DNA from 2 places in the Tepidicaulis sp. genome. Region 2 is predicted to be linked to the other one. Evidence: predicted binding sites of a transcription regulator. Region 2 holds the regulator's gene; the other holds the start of a gene.
What was found. Region 2 encodes LexA, which represses DNA repair genes until DNA is damaged. Its sites were predicted from a motif close to TGTTCNNNNTGTGTTCNG; they were not measured.
Positions count from the first base shown of each region.

Region 1: the regulator LexA is predicted to act here: its motif matches at 3,895-3,912, upstream of recA (recombinase RecA).

Region 1 covers NZ_OZ244942.1:2,085,849-2,093,696, reverse strand. The annotation lists gene flhB (flagellar biosynthesis protein FlhB) at 1-93, shown strand, start outside; gene ACOQOT_RS10015 (response regulator) at 163-2,763, shown strand; gene ACOQOT_RS10010 (hypothetical protein) at 2,784-3,572, opposite strand; gene recA (recombinase RecA) at 3,963-5,072, shown strand; gene alaS (alanine--tRNA ligase) at 5,354-7,848, shown strand, end outside.
Region 2 covers NZ_OZ244942.1:1,475,397-1,483,244, forward strand. The annotation lists gene ACOQOT_RS06915 (ComEC/Rec2 family competence protein) at 1-2,020, shown strand, start outside; gene lexA (transcriptional repressor LexA) at 2,032-2,733, opposite strand; gene glp (gephyrin-like molybdotransferase Glp) at 2,824-4,026, opposite strand; gene moaC (cyclic pyranopterin monophosphate synthase MoaC) at 4,037-4,516, opposite strand; gene ACOQOT_RS06935 (GNAT family N-acetyltransferase) at 4,519-5,028, opposite strand; gene trpC (indole-3-glycerol phosphate synthase TrpC) at 5,033-5,839, opposite strand; gene trpD (anthranilate phosphoribosyltransferase) at 5,836-6,858, opposite strand; gene ACOQOT_RS06950 (anthranilate synthase component II) at 6,900-7,490, opposite strand; gene ACOQOT_RS06955 (divergent polysaccharide deacetylase family protein) at 7,800-7,848, shown strand, end outside.

The sequences.
Region 1 (7,848 bases), 610 kb from region 2:
ATCCCGCCGGAACATTACCGCGCCGTGGCAGAGGTTATTGGCTACGTCATGCGTCTTAAGGCTAAAATGGCTTGGCGGACGCGCCGGACCTGATTCGCAGGCTCTGCCGGCGTTTAAGTCCGGCCCTGGACACGAGAGCCGATCGCGGGTCGAATTGAGCGCATGAGCCAGCTGGATGCTCACATAAATGGTCAGGCCGAAGGGCTGGAAGCTGCCCCCGGCACGTTGAACGGTGCCGAAGCGGCTGCGCTTGCCGCGCCGCGCGGGCCGGGGCTTTTCTCGCGGGTAAGCTGGCTCGGGGCGATTATCGCCGTGGCGCTGCTGGCCTTTTCTCTTGTCGATTTTTCCGCCATCGGCCCCATCGCCTATTTCCTGCTGGCCGGCATCTGCTCGGCCGTGGCGCTGGCCTTTTTCGGCCTGGCCTTTCGGGGCGCGGGGGCAGGCGCGCGCGGCACGCTCTCGCGCAGTGTGAAGGGCTTTGCCGCCCCGGCACTCGAGGCGCTGCCCGATCCCTGCCTCGTTACTTCGTCCGGCGGCACAGTGCTTTTTGCCAATGAAGCCTACCGCGCCCTTGGCCTTGACGATAAAGGCCGGGCGGTGCCCTTCGACCGGCTGCTCTCGGGCCAGCAAGGGGTGGAAGAAGCGCTTTATCAGCTTGCACAGGCCGCCCGGCTCGGCCTTGCCGATGAGGCGGAGTTGACTTTTCAGCCCTCGGCAGGCGCGGCGCGCAGCATCACGGCGCTTGTTTCCGTGCGCCCGCTGGACGGGCAGGGCAGCTTCGGGCGGGACGCGGCGCTCTGGCATATCAAAGACCTGACAAGCGAGCGGGCGGCGGCGAAGGACGCGCGCGAGGAACGCACGCGCTATCTCTCTTATCTCGACGAGGCGCCGTTCGGTTTCTTCTCCGCCGGTGCGGACGGCAAGGTCACTTATGTGAACAAGCATCTGGCGGCGAGCCTCGGGCTCGAGCCGGATCAGATTACCGCGCGCGGCATGAGCCTTCAGGATCTGGCGGTGGGCGATGTGGCAGCGCTCTCGCCGCCCGTGGGCGAGGAGGGAATGGACCTGCAGGTGGTCAATCTCGACCTCAAGGGCGCGGACGGGCCGCTGCCGAGCCGCATCATCCAGACCTATGCTTATGACAGCGAGGGCGCGCCCCTTGCCACGCGCTCGCTGGTGCTCGACCGCTCGCCGGGCGATGAGATGGAAGCCAGCTTGCGCGAGGCGGAGATGCGCTTTTCCCGCTTCTTCCAGCACGCGCCCGTTGGTGTCGTCATGCTGGATGGCAAGGGACGGGTGGAAGCGGCGAATGCGGCCTTTACCGGCCTTGTCGATATGCCCGTCAACAAGGCGGGCAAGTTTGCCGAGTTTCTGGCGCCTGAAGACCGGGATGCTTTCCGCGACGCGCTGACGCGCGGGCTGAAGGGCGACGGTATCGTTTCTTTCGAGGCGCATCTGGCCGGTCAAAGCGACCGGATCGTGCAGGTCTATACGAGCCGGCTCGATAGCCGGGCGGGGGCTGCCGGGGGCGGGGCGGAAGACGGCGGGACCGCGCAGCTTGCCCTTTACATTGTCGATTCCACCGAGCGCAAAACGCTGGAACTGCAATTCGCCCAGTCCCAGAAGATGCAGGCGGTGGGGCAGCTTGCCGGCGGCGTGGCGCATGATTTCAACAATCTGCTCACCGCGATTATCGGCTTTTGCGATCTCTTGCTTGCCCGCCACAAGGCTGGTGATCCTTCTTTTGCCGATGTCATGCAGATCAAGCAGAACGCCAACCGCGCGGCCAATCTGACGCGCCAGCTTTTGGCTTTCTCACGCCGCCAGACGCTGCGCCCGAAAGTGCTGAACCTGACGGACGAGCTGGCCGAACTGCATAATCTGCTCGACCGGCTGCTGGGCGAGACGGTGGACCTGAAAATCGTTCATGGGCGCGATCTCGGCCTCGTCAAAGTCGACCAGAGCCAGCTGGAGCAGGTGATCGTCAATCTGTCGGTCAATGCCCGCGATGCCATGCCCGAAGGCGGACGGCTGACGATCCGCACGGCGAATGTGTCGGAGGCCGATTCCCGCGCGCTCGATCATTCGGTGATGCCGCCCGGCGAATATATTCTGGTCGAGGTGGCCGATACCGGCACCGGGATTTCCAAGGAGCACTTGGCGAAGATCTTCGAGCCTTTCTTCACCACGAAGGACGTGAACAAGGGAACGGGGCTCGGGCTTTCCACCGTTTACGGCATCGTCAAGCAGACGGGCGGCTATATCTTCCCGTACTCGACCGTGGGCAAGGGTACGACCTTCCGCATCTATCTGCCGCGCTATTATGAGACCGAGAAGGAAAAGGCCGCCAAGGCCGAAGAGGCCGCGCCCGCCGATACGCGCGATCTGACCGGCAAGGGCACCATCTTGTTGGTGGAAGACGAAGATGCGGTGCGCACCTTCGCCGTGCGCGCGCTGACCACGCGCGGCTATGAAGTGCTGGAGGCGGAAAGCGGCGAGGCGGCGCTTGAACTCGTCGACAGCCATGAAGGCAAGATCGATCTCATCGTCTCCGACGTGGTGATGCCCAATATGGATGGGCCGACCATGCTGAAAGAGCTGCGCAGCCGGGGCAAGGCGACGAAAATCATTTTCGTGTCGGGCTATGCCGAAGACGCCTTTGCCAAAAGCCTCGATCCCAATGAGGATTTCCGCTTCCTGCCGAAACCTTTCTCGCTGAAGCAGCTTGCCGCAGCGGTGAAAGAGGCGATGGACGACGCCTGAGGCGCCGACTTCTATCTCCCTTAGGCTTGTGCTTTTTTCTCCGTTGCCGCTGCGGTGCTGCGCGCGTAAGGCGCGAGCAGGTTTTCAGGTCTGCGCCGGCGCAGCCAAAGCACCGACCAGACATTGATGAAGGCAAAGAGCGGCACGGCGGAGGCGGGCGCGAGGATCATCGGAAACTCGAAAAGCGCAAGACTTGTCGGCGGGCTGGAGAAAAGCTGCAAGGGGCCGGGCAGGCCGAGCTGAATGAAAAGCCCGGCGGGCACGAGCAGGAAAAGACCGGCAAGGTGCCAGCGCACAAGCCCGCGCCAGGTGATCTTGCCGCGCGCAATGAGCCAGAGGACGGCAAGGGCGGAAAAGCCGAAGAGAAGATCGGGGATGCCCGTCAGCACTTCGAAATGGACGGGGAAGGTGCCCTGAAACGTTTTGATCAAGGTGCCGAGGCCGAGAATGCGCAAGCCTTCCAGCGCGACGATGGCGGCGGGCGGCACTTCATCCATCAGCTTGTAAAGCGCCTGGCGGCCGAAAGCCATGAGCCGCAAGGGCTGCAGGATGAGGATGATCGTGTAGGGCAGCCAGAGGCCGGGAAGCCAGAAAAGGAATTCGGCGCTGCGCGCGGCGCCGGAAAGGGCGAGCTCAGCGCAGACCCAGGTCCAGAGTGCGCCGGCGGCAAAGAACCCGAAAAGGAGCGCGGCCTCGCTCTGGGTCAGCGTGCCTGCCCGCCAGGCGCGCGCGCCCATAAAGGCGATGAAGCCGAAAAGCGCCACAAGCAGCAGCGGCAAGGAAGAGAGCGGAAAGCTGGTGGCGGTCATGAGCCTGTCCCCCGGAATTGGCGTGATCATCCCCGCGCTCTAGGTGGCCCGTTTGCGCCGGGCCCGCAATGGCAGGCGCGCGGCAATTCTGGCCTTCGGTTTTCATATTTGCGCGAGTGCCGGGAGCGCGCCCGAGAGGGGGCATTTGCACGCTCATAAGCTGCGCCGGGCTTCCGAATCCTCCTTCGCGGGAAGCGGCGGACGGACGGCAGCGGCGAGTCGCGCCGGCGGGGGCGGGATAAGGTCAAATTTTCGAGAACGCTCTGCGAACACGTTCCGATTTATCGTTTTAAAACAGCTGCTTATTGCATCGCTTGCCAATGAGAACAAAATATGTACATTTACTTCCATTGCGGGGCTACGGCCCCTGTGAAATAAGGGGTGCCGAAGATGGCGAAGAGCGATACAGCCGAAAACGTAGTCAGCCTTTCCAGGAAAGACGATAAGAGCGATATGGATAAGCAGAAGGCATTGGACGCAGCCTTGGGCCAGATCGAACGTTCCTTTGGCAAGGGATCGATCATGCGCCTCGGCAAGAACGAGCAGGTGGTCGAAATCGGGTCGATTTCCACCGGCTCTCTCGGTCTCGACGTGGCGCTTGGCATCGGGGGATTGCCGAAGGGCCGTGTGGTGGAAATTTACGGGCCGGAAAGCTCCGGTAAGACGACGCTGGCGCTGCACACGGTGGCCGAAGCGCAAAAGAGCGGCGGCGTCTGCGCCTTCGTCGATGCCGAACATGCGCTCGATCCCATTTATGCGCGCAAGCTGGGCGTCAATCTGGAAGACCTTCTGATCTCCCAGCCCGATACGGGCGAGCAGGGGCTTGAGATTGCCGACACGCTGGTACGCTCCGGCGCGGTGGATATTGTGGTGATCGACTCCGTGGCCGCTTTGACGCCGCGCGCCGAGCTTGAAGGCGATATGGGCGACAGTCTGCCCGGTCTTCAGGCCCGTTTGATGAGCCAGGCGCTGCGCAAGCTGACCGCTTCCATCGCCAAATCCAATTGCATGGTGATTTTCATCAACCAGATCCGCATGAAGATCGGGGTGATGTTTGGCAGCCCGGAAACGACGACGGGCGGCAATGCGCTGAAATTCTATGCCTCCGTGCGCCTCGATATCCGCCGTATCGGCTCGATCAAGGAGCGCGACGAGGTGGTGGGCAACAATGTCCGCGTCAAGGTGGTCAAGAACAAGGTTGCCCCGCCCTTCAAGCAGGTGGAATTCGACATCATGTATGGCGAGGGTATTTCCAAGACCGGTGAATTGCTCGATCTCGGGGTGAAGGCCGGGGTCGTGGAGAAATCGGGCGCCTGGTATTCCTATGACAGCCAGCGGATCGGCCAGGGCCGGGAAAACGCCAAGCAATTCCTCAAGGAAAATGTGGACATGGCCGCTTCCATCGAAAAGGCTGTGCGGGCAAATGCCGGGCTCGTTGCAACCGAGTTCGAAGGCGATGCCGAAGAGGGTGACGATGGCGATGAGGCCGAGACGGCCTGACCTGCCTCCCTCCGGGGCTAAAAGTTCCTGTGACGCCTCCTGAGGCGTTGAAGCGGCGCCGGTTCCCGGCGCCGCTTCTTGATTCCGGGGGCTCGTTTTTCGGGGCCTGCCCTTCTCCCCAGGTGCCACCGTTTGGCGGCGGGAGGGGGCGTTCTAATGGTAAGCGGGCGGGCGGCGCGGGCCTCCGGCGCCGCTGGACAGGGTAGGGCTTGCCTAGTAAAAGCTAGGCTCATGCTATTGCCGGTAACTGCCCACAAACCTTGACCTTTTGAGTGAATTTTATGAGCGGCCTGAACGATATTCGCGCGACGTTTCTCGATTATTTCGCCACCAATGGCCATGAGACCGTGCAATCGGCCTCGCTCGTTCCCTCGAACGATCCCACCCTGCTTTTCACCAATGCAGGCATGGTGCCCTTCAAGAACGTTTTCACCGGGGCGGAGAAGCGCCCTTACGTGCGCGCGGTTTCCTCGCAAAAATGCGTGCGCGCAGGCGGCAAGCATAACGATCTTGATAATGTGGGTTATACGGCGCGCCACCACACTTTCTTCGAGATGCTGGGCAATTTCTCCTTCGGCGATTATTTCAAGGCCGAGGCGATCGAGTTTGCCTGGAACCTGATTACGAAGGAATTCGGCCTGCCGAAGGACAAACTGCTGGCGACCGTCTATTCCGAAGACGATGAAGCCTTCGAGCTTTGGAAAAAGATCGCAGGCTTTTCCGACAGCAAGATCATCCGCATTCCGACCTCGGACAATTTCTGGTCCATGGGCGAGACGGGACCTTGCGGGCCCTGCTCAGAAATCTTCTACGATCACGGCGATCATATTCCGGGCGGACCTCCCGGCAGCCCGGATGAAGACGGCGACCGGTTTATCGAAATCTGGAACCTCGTCTTCATGCAGTTCGACCAGCTGACACCCGACAACCGGGTGGAATTGCCCAAGCCTTCCATCGACACAGGCATGGGGCTCGAGCGGATCAGCGCCGTGCTGCAGGGCACGCATGACAATTACGAGACGGATCTTTTCCGCGCGCTCATTGAGGCCTCGGCGCATGCCTCAAGCACCGAGCCGCGCGGCACCCATGGCGTCAGCCACCGTGTCATTGCCGACCATTTGCGTTCGTCTTCCTTCCTCATTGCCGACGGTGTGCTGCCGTCGAATGAAGGGCGCGGCTATGTGCTGCGCCGGATCATGCGCCGCGCCATGCGCCATGCTCAGCTTCTGGGCGCCAGCGATCCGATGATGTGGAAACTGGTGCCGGCGCTTGTTCAGCAGATGGGCGCGGCCTATCCGGAACTAACCCGTGCGCAAGCGCTCATCACCGAAACGCTGAAGCTGGAAGAAACCCGTTTCCGCGAAACGCTCGCCCGCGGCCTCAAGCTGCTCGATGAAGAAGTTGCGCAGCAGCAAGGGCAAGGCACATTGGCGGGTGAGACGGCCTTCAAGCTTTACGACACATACGGTTTTCCGCTCGATCTGACCCAGGATGCGCTACGCGGCCGGGGCATGGATGTGGACGTTGAAGGCTTCAATGAGGCCATGGCCCGCCAGAAGGCCGAAGCGCGCAAGGCCTGGTCGGGTTCTGGCGAGCAGGCAACCGAAACGCTCTGGTTCGAGCTGCGCGATGAAGCGGGTGCGAGCGAGTTTCTGGGCTATGAGAACGAAACGGCGGAAGGCAAGATCGTAGCGCTCGTCAAAGACGGCGCGCGGGTGGACGCCCTTTCAGCCGGCGATGAAGGCGCGGTCATTCTCAACCAGACGCCTTTTTACGGGGAAAGCGGCGGCCAGGTCGGCGATACCGGCGTGATCTTTACCGGCGCCGGGGCCGAATTCGAAGTGCGCGACACGCTGAAGAAAGTGGGCGATCTCATTGTCCATCTCGGCACGCTGAAACGCGGCAGCCTGAAAAGCGGTGACATAGCCGAATTGCAGGTGGACCGGGCGCGGCGCACGGCAACGCGCGCCAATCATTCCGCGACCCACCTCGTCCATGAGGCGCTGCGCCGGGTGCTGGGCGAGCATGTGGCGCAGAAGGGTTCGCTTGTCTCGCCGGAGCGGCTGCGTTTCGACTTTGCTCATCCCAAGCCGATGAGCGCGGAGGAGATCGCGAAGGTGGAAGAGATCGTCAACGATCAGATCCGCCGCAATGCCGATGTCTCGACCCGCCTGATGACGCCGGATGCGGCGATCGAAGCGGGCGCGCTGGCGCTTTTCGGTGAAAAGTACGGCGATGAAGTGCGCGTCCTTGCCATGGGCGAGCCCGATGAAGAGGGCAAGCGGCCTTATTCGGTGGAACTGTGCGGCGGCACCCATGTGCGCCGCCTCGGCGACATCGCGCTGTTCAAAATCATCTCGGAAGGGGCCGTGGGTTCGGGCGTACGGCGTATCGAAGCGCTGACGGGCGAGGGCGCGCGGCGCTATCTCGTCCATCAGGAAGAGATTGCGCGCGATGCGGCAGCCGCCCTGCGCGTGACGCCGGATGAAGTGCCGGCCCGCGTTATCTCCCTTGTCGAGGAGCGCAAGCGCCTGGAAAAGGAACTCGCCGATGCCAAGCGCAAGCTCGCGCTGGGCGGCGGCGGCGCGTCCTCTTCGGAGCAGGCGGCTGAGGAGCTTGGCGGTATCAAGCTCATTGCGCGCAAGCTCGACGGCGTCAATCCGAAGGACCTGCGCGGCATGATCGACGATGCCAAGAAGCAGATCGGCACCGGTATCGTGGCTTTCGTCACGGCGACCGAAGAAGGCAAGGCAGGCCTTGCCGTGGGCGTGACGGG
Region 2 (7,848 bases):
GGTTTTCCTGGGGCTCGGGATTCTCCTTTATTTTAGCCTGCGGTTCGAGCCGGCCTGGGGCTGGGCGGCGCTCCTTGCCCTTGCCGCGTTCCTGGCTCAGTGGCGCCTTGCGGCGCGCCCGCTCTTGCGCCTTGCGCTCATAGCGGCGGGGCTTGCCGCGCTCGGCTTTGCGCTCGCGGGGCTGCGCGTCAGCATTATCGATCATTCCCCGCTCACGGGTGAGCTCTCCTACGGCATTTTGCAGGGCACGGTGAGCGCGGTGAGCCGGGAGGGCGACGGGCGGCTGCGCGCCGATGTAGAGATCGAGGCGCTGGAACATGTGCCGGACCCGCCCCGCAAGGTTCGCCTCACCTACCGGGGCTCGGACCCGCGCGCGCTGGCGCTGCGGCCCGGTGACCGGATCGAAGGGCCGGTGAAGCTTTGGCCCAATAGCCTGCCTGCCGCGCCCGGCGGGTTCGATTACGGCAGGGTGCTCTGGTTCGAGGGGATCGGCGCGGGCGGCGTCATGCTGGGCGCGCCGGAAATCCAGGGAGAGGCGGAGGGCGTGTTTGTTGCCGCCCGTAGAGCACTGCATGCGCTGCGCCAGGCTATCGGCGCGCGGGTGCTCGCCGCCATGTCGCCCGACACCGGCGCGGTCGCCGTTGCGCTGATGACCGGCGAGCGGGCTTATTTGCCGCAAGAGGTGGAAGAAAATTTGCGCGCCTCGGGCCTTGCCCATGTGCTGGCGATTTCCGGTCTTCACATGGCGCTGCTGACGGGCGCGCTCTTCGGAGGCTTGCGCCTTCTCATGGCGCTGGTGCCGCGCCTTGCGCTGCATTACCCGGTGAAGAAATGGGCGGCCGGGCTCGCGCTTGCAGGTGCCGCCGCCTATCTCGTCATTTCCGGCATGAGCACGGCGACCCAGCGCGCCTTCATCATGATCGCGCTTGTGCTGCTCTCGCTCATGCTCGACCGGCCGGCCATGACCATGCGCAATGTGGCGCTTGCCGCTTTTGCGCTTCTGGTGCTCCGGCCCGAAAGCGTGCTCTCTGCCGGTTTTCAAATGTCCTTTGCCGCCGTGACGGCACTGGTTGCGGTGTATGAAACCCGCGCCGCGCAGCTCAATGCTTTGCTCGCGGATTGGCGCGCCCGCGGGCCGCTGCAGCTTGCGCTGCTTTATGGGGCCGGGCTCTTGCTGACGAGTTTCATTGCCGGGCTCGCCACGGCACCCTTTGCCGCGTTCCACTTCAACCGTGTCGCCGCCTATGGCCTCGCAGGCAATCTCCTTGCCATGCCGCTTGTCGCGCTGCTCGTCATGCCTTTTGCCGTTGCCGCTTTCGCGCTCATGCCTTTCGGGCTCGAGGCCTGGCCGCTCGCCATTATGGAGCTCGGGCTTGAAGGATTGCTTGCTGCTGCTGCCACCGTTGCCGCGTGGCCGGGCGCGGTGCGCGGCGTGCCGGGCGGACCGGAGGCCGCCTTGGGGCTCGTCACTTTGGGCGGGCTCTGGCTTGCCTTATGGAAGGGGCGGGTCCGCTTTGCCGGCAGCCTCTTTCTTGCGGGCGGGCTTCTTCTTTGGGCGCTTGCGCCGCGCCCCGATATTCTCATATCCGAAAATGCCCGCCTTATTGCGGTGCGGGGCGAAGACGGCAAGCTCATCCTCAATGCATCGCGCCCGGCCTTTCAGGCTTCCATCTGGCTGCGGGAGGAAGGCGACACCCGCAGCCCCCGCGCGGCGGCGGAAGAGACGCCCTGGCGCTGCGACGGGCTTTCCTGTCTCTATGAAGCGCCGGGCGCCCCGCGCATCGCTCACATCAAAGACGAGCGGGCACTGCTTGAGGATTGTCCGTGGGCAGACATTATTGTGATGGAAAAAGATGTGGGATGGGGGCTTGATGATAAAGCCTGCCATGCCCGGCTGGTGCTCGATTACGGCGATTTATCGCGCACGGGCACGCAGGCGCTTTATTGGAATGAGGGAAAGCTGACAGTGGAAACGGTAAGGGGCGTGCAGGGCATCCGGCCCTGGACACGCCCCTGGTAGTTTGCAGGCGCTTAGTAGCGGCGCATTAGGCCGACAAGGCGGCCCTGAACCTTCACCCGGTCCGGGCCGAAGATCCGCGTTTCATAGGCAGGGTTCGCCGCTTCCAGCGCAATGGAATCGCCTTTCCGGCGCAGGCGCTTCAAGGTTGCTTCGTAGCCATCGACCAGCGCCACAACGATCTCCCCATTATTGGCCGTATCGCAGCGCTGAATGATCACGGTGTCGCCGTCCAGAATGCCGGCCTCGATCATGGAATCGCCTTTGACTTCCAACGCGTAATGCTCGCCGTTGGAGAGCATGGCAAGCGGTACGGAAACCTGATGGCTTTCCTCCTGCAGCGCCTCGATCGGCGTACCGGCGGCAATCCGGCCCATGACGGAGACGGGTAGGGCATCGTTCTCATTGGCAGGGGCGGGTGCCAGGCTCGCAGCGGGGGCGCCGCCGCCCTCGATCACCTCCGGCTCGAAGCCGCGCCCGCGCGCCAGGCTCGGGGCCGCCGCATCGGGCAGTTTCAGCACTTCCAGCGCCCGGGCCCGGTGGGCGAGGCGGCGGATAAAGCCGCGCTCTTCCAGCGCTGTGATGAGCCGGTGAATGCCCGATTTCGAGCGCAAATTCAGCGCTTCCTTCATTTCGTCGAAGGAAGGCGCAACGCCCGTTTCTTTCAGGCGTTCGTTGATGAACATAAGAAGTTCATGCTGTTTGCGTGTGAGCATGGGTGCGGCCCCAATATCTAGAACAAACGATAAACATTTCACTTGTTCTAGTTTGGTTCTTTTTCCGCGTCAACCCTTCTGTGGATAAAATTACCCTTCAAGGGGGAGGACATTAACCAGCGCCCCGGTTTCCGCGGCTGCCGCATGGGGCGGACGCACGATAAGGCAGCCCGCGCGGGCAAGGCCGGAAAGCATGGAACTGTCCTGAACGGAAAGCGGCTTGGCGCGCCATTCCCCGTCCTCCTCCTCAAGCGCAGCGCGGATGTAGTCCTGGCGCGTGTCATTGGCTTTGAGCGGCACGGCAAGGCGGGCGGGCAAAAGCCGGGGGTGCGCCGCTTGCCGCCCCTGAAGGCGCATCAGCGCGGCGCTGAGGAAAAGCTCGGCGCAGACAAGCGCGGAGACGGGATTGCCCGGCAGGCCGAGAAAAGGTTTTCCCGAGAGCGCACCGAACATCAAGGGCTTGCCTGGGCGCATGGCAATGCGCCAGAAGGCGACGTCGAGCCCGGCGCCGCCCAGCACATCCTGCACGAGATCGTGCTCACCGACCGAGGCTCCGCCCAGCGTCACCACCATGTCGGCGTCTTTTGTAGCGTCCGCTTTTTCCAGAAGGCTTTCCCGGTTGTCCCGTGCAATCCCAAGATCGAGCGGCACGCCGCCGCAGCGGCGGATGAGGGCGGCAAGGCCCGCGCCCGTCGAGGCGACGATTTGCGAAGGGCCCGGCTCCTCGCCCGGAGGCACCAGCTCATCGCCCGTCGCAAAAAATGCAACGCGCGGGCGCCGGTAAACATCGAGCGCAGTATGGTTCGCAGCGGCGGCAAGGGAGAGCGCGGCGGGTCCGAGCAGCGCGCCTTGTTTAAGCACGCTTTCTCCTTCGCTAAAATCGAGCCCGGCGCGGCGGATATGTTTGCCGGGGACGGCCGCTTCCAGAATGCGCACGGTGTCGCCGCTGCGCTCCGTATCTTCCTGAATGACGATAGTGTCGGCGCCCTCAGGCAGCGGCCCGCCGGTGAAAATACGCACCGCCTCGCCGGAGCCTACTTTGCTCTCAAAGGCGCGCCCGGCCGGTGCTTCACCGATCACTTTCAGCTCCGCCGGCACCTTGGCGGCGTCTTCTGCCCTCAGCGCATAGCCGTCCATGGCCGAGGCATCGAAAGGGGGCTGCGTGCGCAAAGCGGCAAGATCGCGGGCGAGCACCCGGTGGCCCGCTTCGGCGAGCGGAATGCGCTCCGCTTCAAGCGGGGCAATAGCAGCGCCGATTTTCTCGATCGCGTCGGCAACGGGAAGAAGAGCCATGAGGAACCTTTTAGCCGGCCTCAAAGGTGCCGGATTTACCGCCCGATTTATGCGTCAGGCGAATGTCGGTGATGCGCATGCCCCGGTCCACCGCTTTCGCCATGTCGTAGATCGTCAGGCACGCAACATTGACGGCGGTCAGCGCTTCCATCTCGACGCCCGTCTGCCCGCTCACTTTCACCGTGGCGCTCACCTCGATGGCAGAGGCCTCCTTGTCGGCTTCAAGTTCGACGGAGACTTTGGAAAGCATCAAGGGATGGCAGAGCGGAATGAGGTCCGCGGTCTTTTTCGCCGCCATGATCCCGGCAAGGCGCGCGATCTCGATGACGTTTCCCTTGGTGATCTTGTTGTCGAGAATGAGGGCAAGCGTTTCCGGTGCCATTTCGATGCGCCCTTTGGCGGTTGCGGTGCGCTGCGTCACATCCTTGGCCGAAACATCGACCATATGCGCCGCGCCCTTGTCATCGAGATGGGAAAGCTTGCCCGCCATGCTTAAAGCTCCTTGCGCATAAAACAGCGCCGGTCGATGGGAAGGCCGCTTTCTTCTTCATGCGCATGAATGATGAAGAAGGCCGGCGACCAGTCCTCCCGCTCTACCACCGAAAATCCCTGGCGGCCATAATAAGGCGCATTCCAGGGCACGTCCGTGAAGGTGGAAAGCGTCACCGCCGGTTTGCCGAGGGCTTTGGCCCAGTCGGAAACGGCGCCGATAAGCCTCCCTCCGAGCCCTTGCCGGCCATGGGCGGTATCGACGGAAATTTCATGGATGAAGACCGAATGGTCGAGCGGCGCGGACATGGCAAAACCGGCCAGCGCGCCGTCTTCCGCCTCGGCCACGAAACAGCCTTTGGCCCGCACGAAGGCGGCCGCCATTTCCGGTTCCATGAATTTATGCGAAAGATGCCCCATGCCGACGGTCTTGAAGAGCTGTCCCGCCGCCACCTCGACGGGGCCGAGAGCGGGAACATCGTCAAGTGTGGCAAGGCGAATTTCGTAGCTCATCGGGTCAGGCTCTCATTTCTTGCCTATGCAGCAATGTGCGCGTCGCCTGTTCCACATCCGCCTGACGCATCAGGCTTTCCCCGATCAAAAAGCTGTTCACGCCGCAAGCGGAAAGCATGGCAAGATCAGCGGGCGTGTTGAGGCCGCTTTCCCCGACAATCAGTTTGCCTTTGGGGACAAAGGGTACGAGACGCTTTGTCGTCTCCAATGTCGTCTCAAAGGTCTTCAAATTCCGGTTATTGATGCCGAGCAGCGGCGAGGAAAGCGCGCCTGCGCGTTCCAGCTCTTCCTCGTTATGCACTTCCACCAGCACGTCCATGTCATAGCCGTGGGCGGCGCTTTCGAGTTCGAGCGCCTGTGCGTCGCTGACCGCCGCCATGATGATGAGAATGCAATCCGCGCCCAGCGCCCGCGCCTCGGCCACCTGATAGGTGTCGTACATGAAATCCTTGCGGATGACGGGCAGGGCGGTTGCCGCGCGGGCAGCGACGAGATATTCCGGCGCGCCCTGAAAGGATGGCGTGTCGGTGAGAATGGAAAGACAGGCCGCCCCGCCTTTTTCATAAGCCTTGGCAAGTTCCGGCGGGTTGAAGTCCTCGCGGATAAGGCCTTTGGACGGGCTTGCCTTCTTGATCTCGGCAATCAGCCCGTAGCGCCCTTGCGCTTCCGTCTTCTGCAGCGCCTTGTAAAAACCGCGCACCGGCGATTGGCTTTCGATCTCCACTTCAAGCGCGCTCAAGGGTTTGGCCGCTTTCGCTGCCTTGATCTCTTCCAGCTTATAGGCGCCGATGCGCTCCAGAATATCGCTCATGGCTCAAGCTCGTTCGATACGGCGACGAGACGCTTCAGTGCCTCTTTCGCCCGGCCTTCATCGATGGATGCGGCGGCCATGGCAACGCCTTCTTTCAGGTTTTGCGCTTTCCCGGCAACGATCAATCCCGCCGCGCTGTTGATGAGCACGATATCGCGGTAAGCGCCGGGTGCCCCGTCGAGGAGGCGCGTCAGCGCGCCGGCATTCTCCGCCGGATCGCCGCCTTTCAGCGCTTCGGGGTCGGCTGGCGGCAGGCCCGCCTCTTCCGGCGTCACGGTGAAGCGGCGCACCTTGCCGTCTTTCAGTTCCGCCACATGCGTCGGGCCCGTGGTGGTGATTTCATCGAGCCCGTCCGAGCCATGCACGACCCAGACATGTTCCGAGCCGAGTTTCTTGAGCACATGGGCCAGCGGCTCCACCCATTTTTCGGCAAAGACGCCCATCAGCTGGCGCTTTGCGCCTGCCGGGTTGGACAGCGGGCCCATCAGATTGAAAATCGTCCGTGTGCCGAGTTCCACGCGCACCGGGCCCACATGTTTCATCGCGGCATGATGATAGGCGGCGAACATGAAGCCGATGCCGCTCTCCTCGATGCAGCGGCTGATATGGGCGGGCGGAATGTCGAGTTTGACGCCGAGCTTTTCCAAGACTTCCGACGAGCCGGAGCGCGAGGAGAGCGCCTTGTTGCCATGCTTGGCAATGGGCACGCCGCAGCCGGCAAGGACGAAGGACACGGCGGTTGAAATGTTGTAGGTGCCGGAGGCGTCACCCCCTGTCCCGCAAGTGTCGATGGCACCTTCCGGCGCTTTCACATGTGTCGCCTTGGCGCGCATGATCGCGGCGCCCGCCGCAATTTCTTCCACCGTTTCCCCGCGCACCCGCAGCGCCATCAGAAAGGCGCCGATCTGCGCCGGGGTCAGCGCGCCCGTCATCATCGCCTCGAAGGCGACCGTCGCTTCGTCTGTGGTCAGGGGATGGGCGTCGGCGACTTTCGCGATCAGCGCTTTGAAATCCGTCATGGGGTCTTCTTTACTTCAGGTCGGTCCGGCTCGGCGTAAGCTTAGACGGTTTCGGCAATGGCAATCCCGGCAAGCTCGAGGAAGTTGCGCAAAATATCGTGCCCGTGCTGGGAAGCGATGCTTTCCGGGTGGAACTGCACGCCGTGAATGGGCAGCTCCTTATGCTGCACGCCCATGATGACGCCGTCATTGGTCTTCGCGGTGACTTCCAGGCAGTCCGGCAGGCTTTCGGGCTCAATGGTCAGCGAATGATAGCGCGTTACCTCGAGCGGGCTCGGCAGCCCGGCAAAGACGCCTTTGCCCGTGTGATGAACGGGCGAGATCTTGCCATGCATGGGCGAGGGCGCGCGCACGATCTTCGCGCCGAAGGCCTGGCCGATTGCCTGATGGCCGAGGCAGACACCGAAAATCGGCAAGGTCCCGGCAGCCGATTTGATGAGATCGAGACAGATGCCCGCCTGATCCGGATCGCAAGGTCCCGGCGAAATCATGATGCCCTGCGGCTTCAGCGCCAGCGCGTCGCGCACCGACAGCGTGTCGTTCCGGCGCACTTCGGTTTCGACCCCCAGATCGCCGAGAAAATGCACCAGATTGTAGGTGAAGCTGTCGTAATTATCGATCAGCAGGAGCATGGGCGTACTCGCTCAGAATCAGTTGGGCCGGACCTCCGCAAAAGCGGCCAAATGCATATAGGGGCGGAAGGTTTCCGTTTATAGGTGCGCTCCATGGCCGGGCACAAGGCGCTAAGGCGATTTTAAGTGTCATTGGGGTAAGAAATCCACAGATACCGCGCGGTGCGGCGCTTGCCGGATCGCCTCTAAATATGGTCTTATCCGCGTGACATGACACAGTATATGGGGGCCACCCAGCCGGGGCAAAGGCGGCAGCCCGGGCCAAGTCTGAGGAGAACCAGCCGGCGTGCCGGACTGGCCCATGAGGCATTGCTTCTTGCCGCGCTGCTTTTCGCCGTGGGGCTCATCTCCGGGGCGG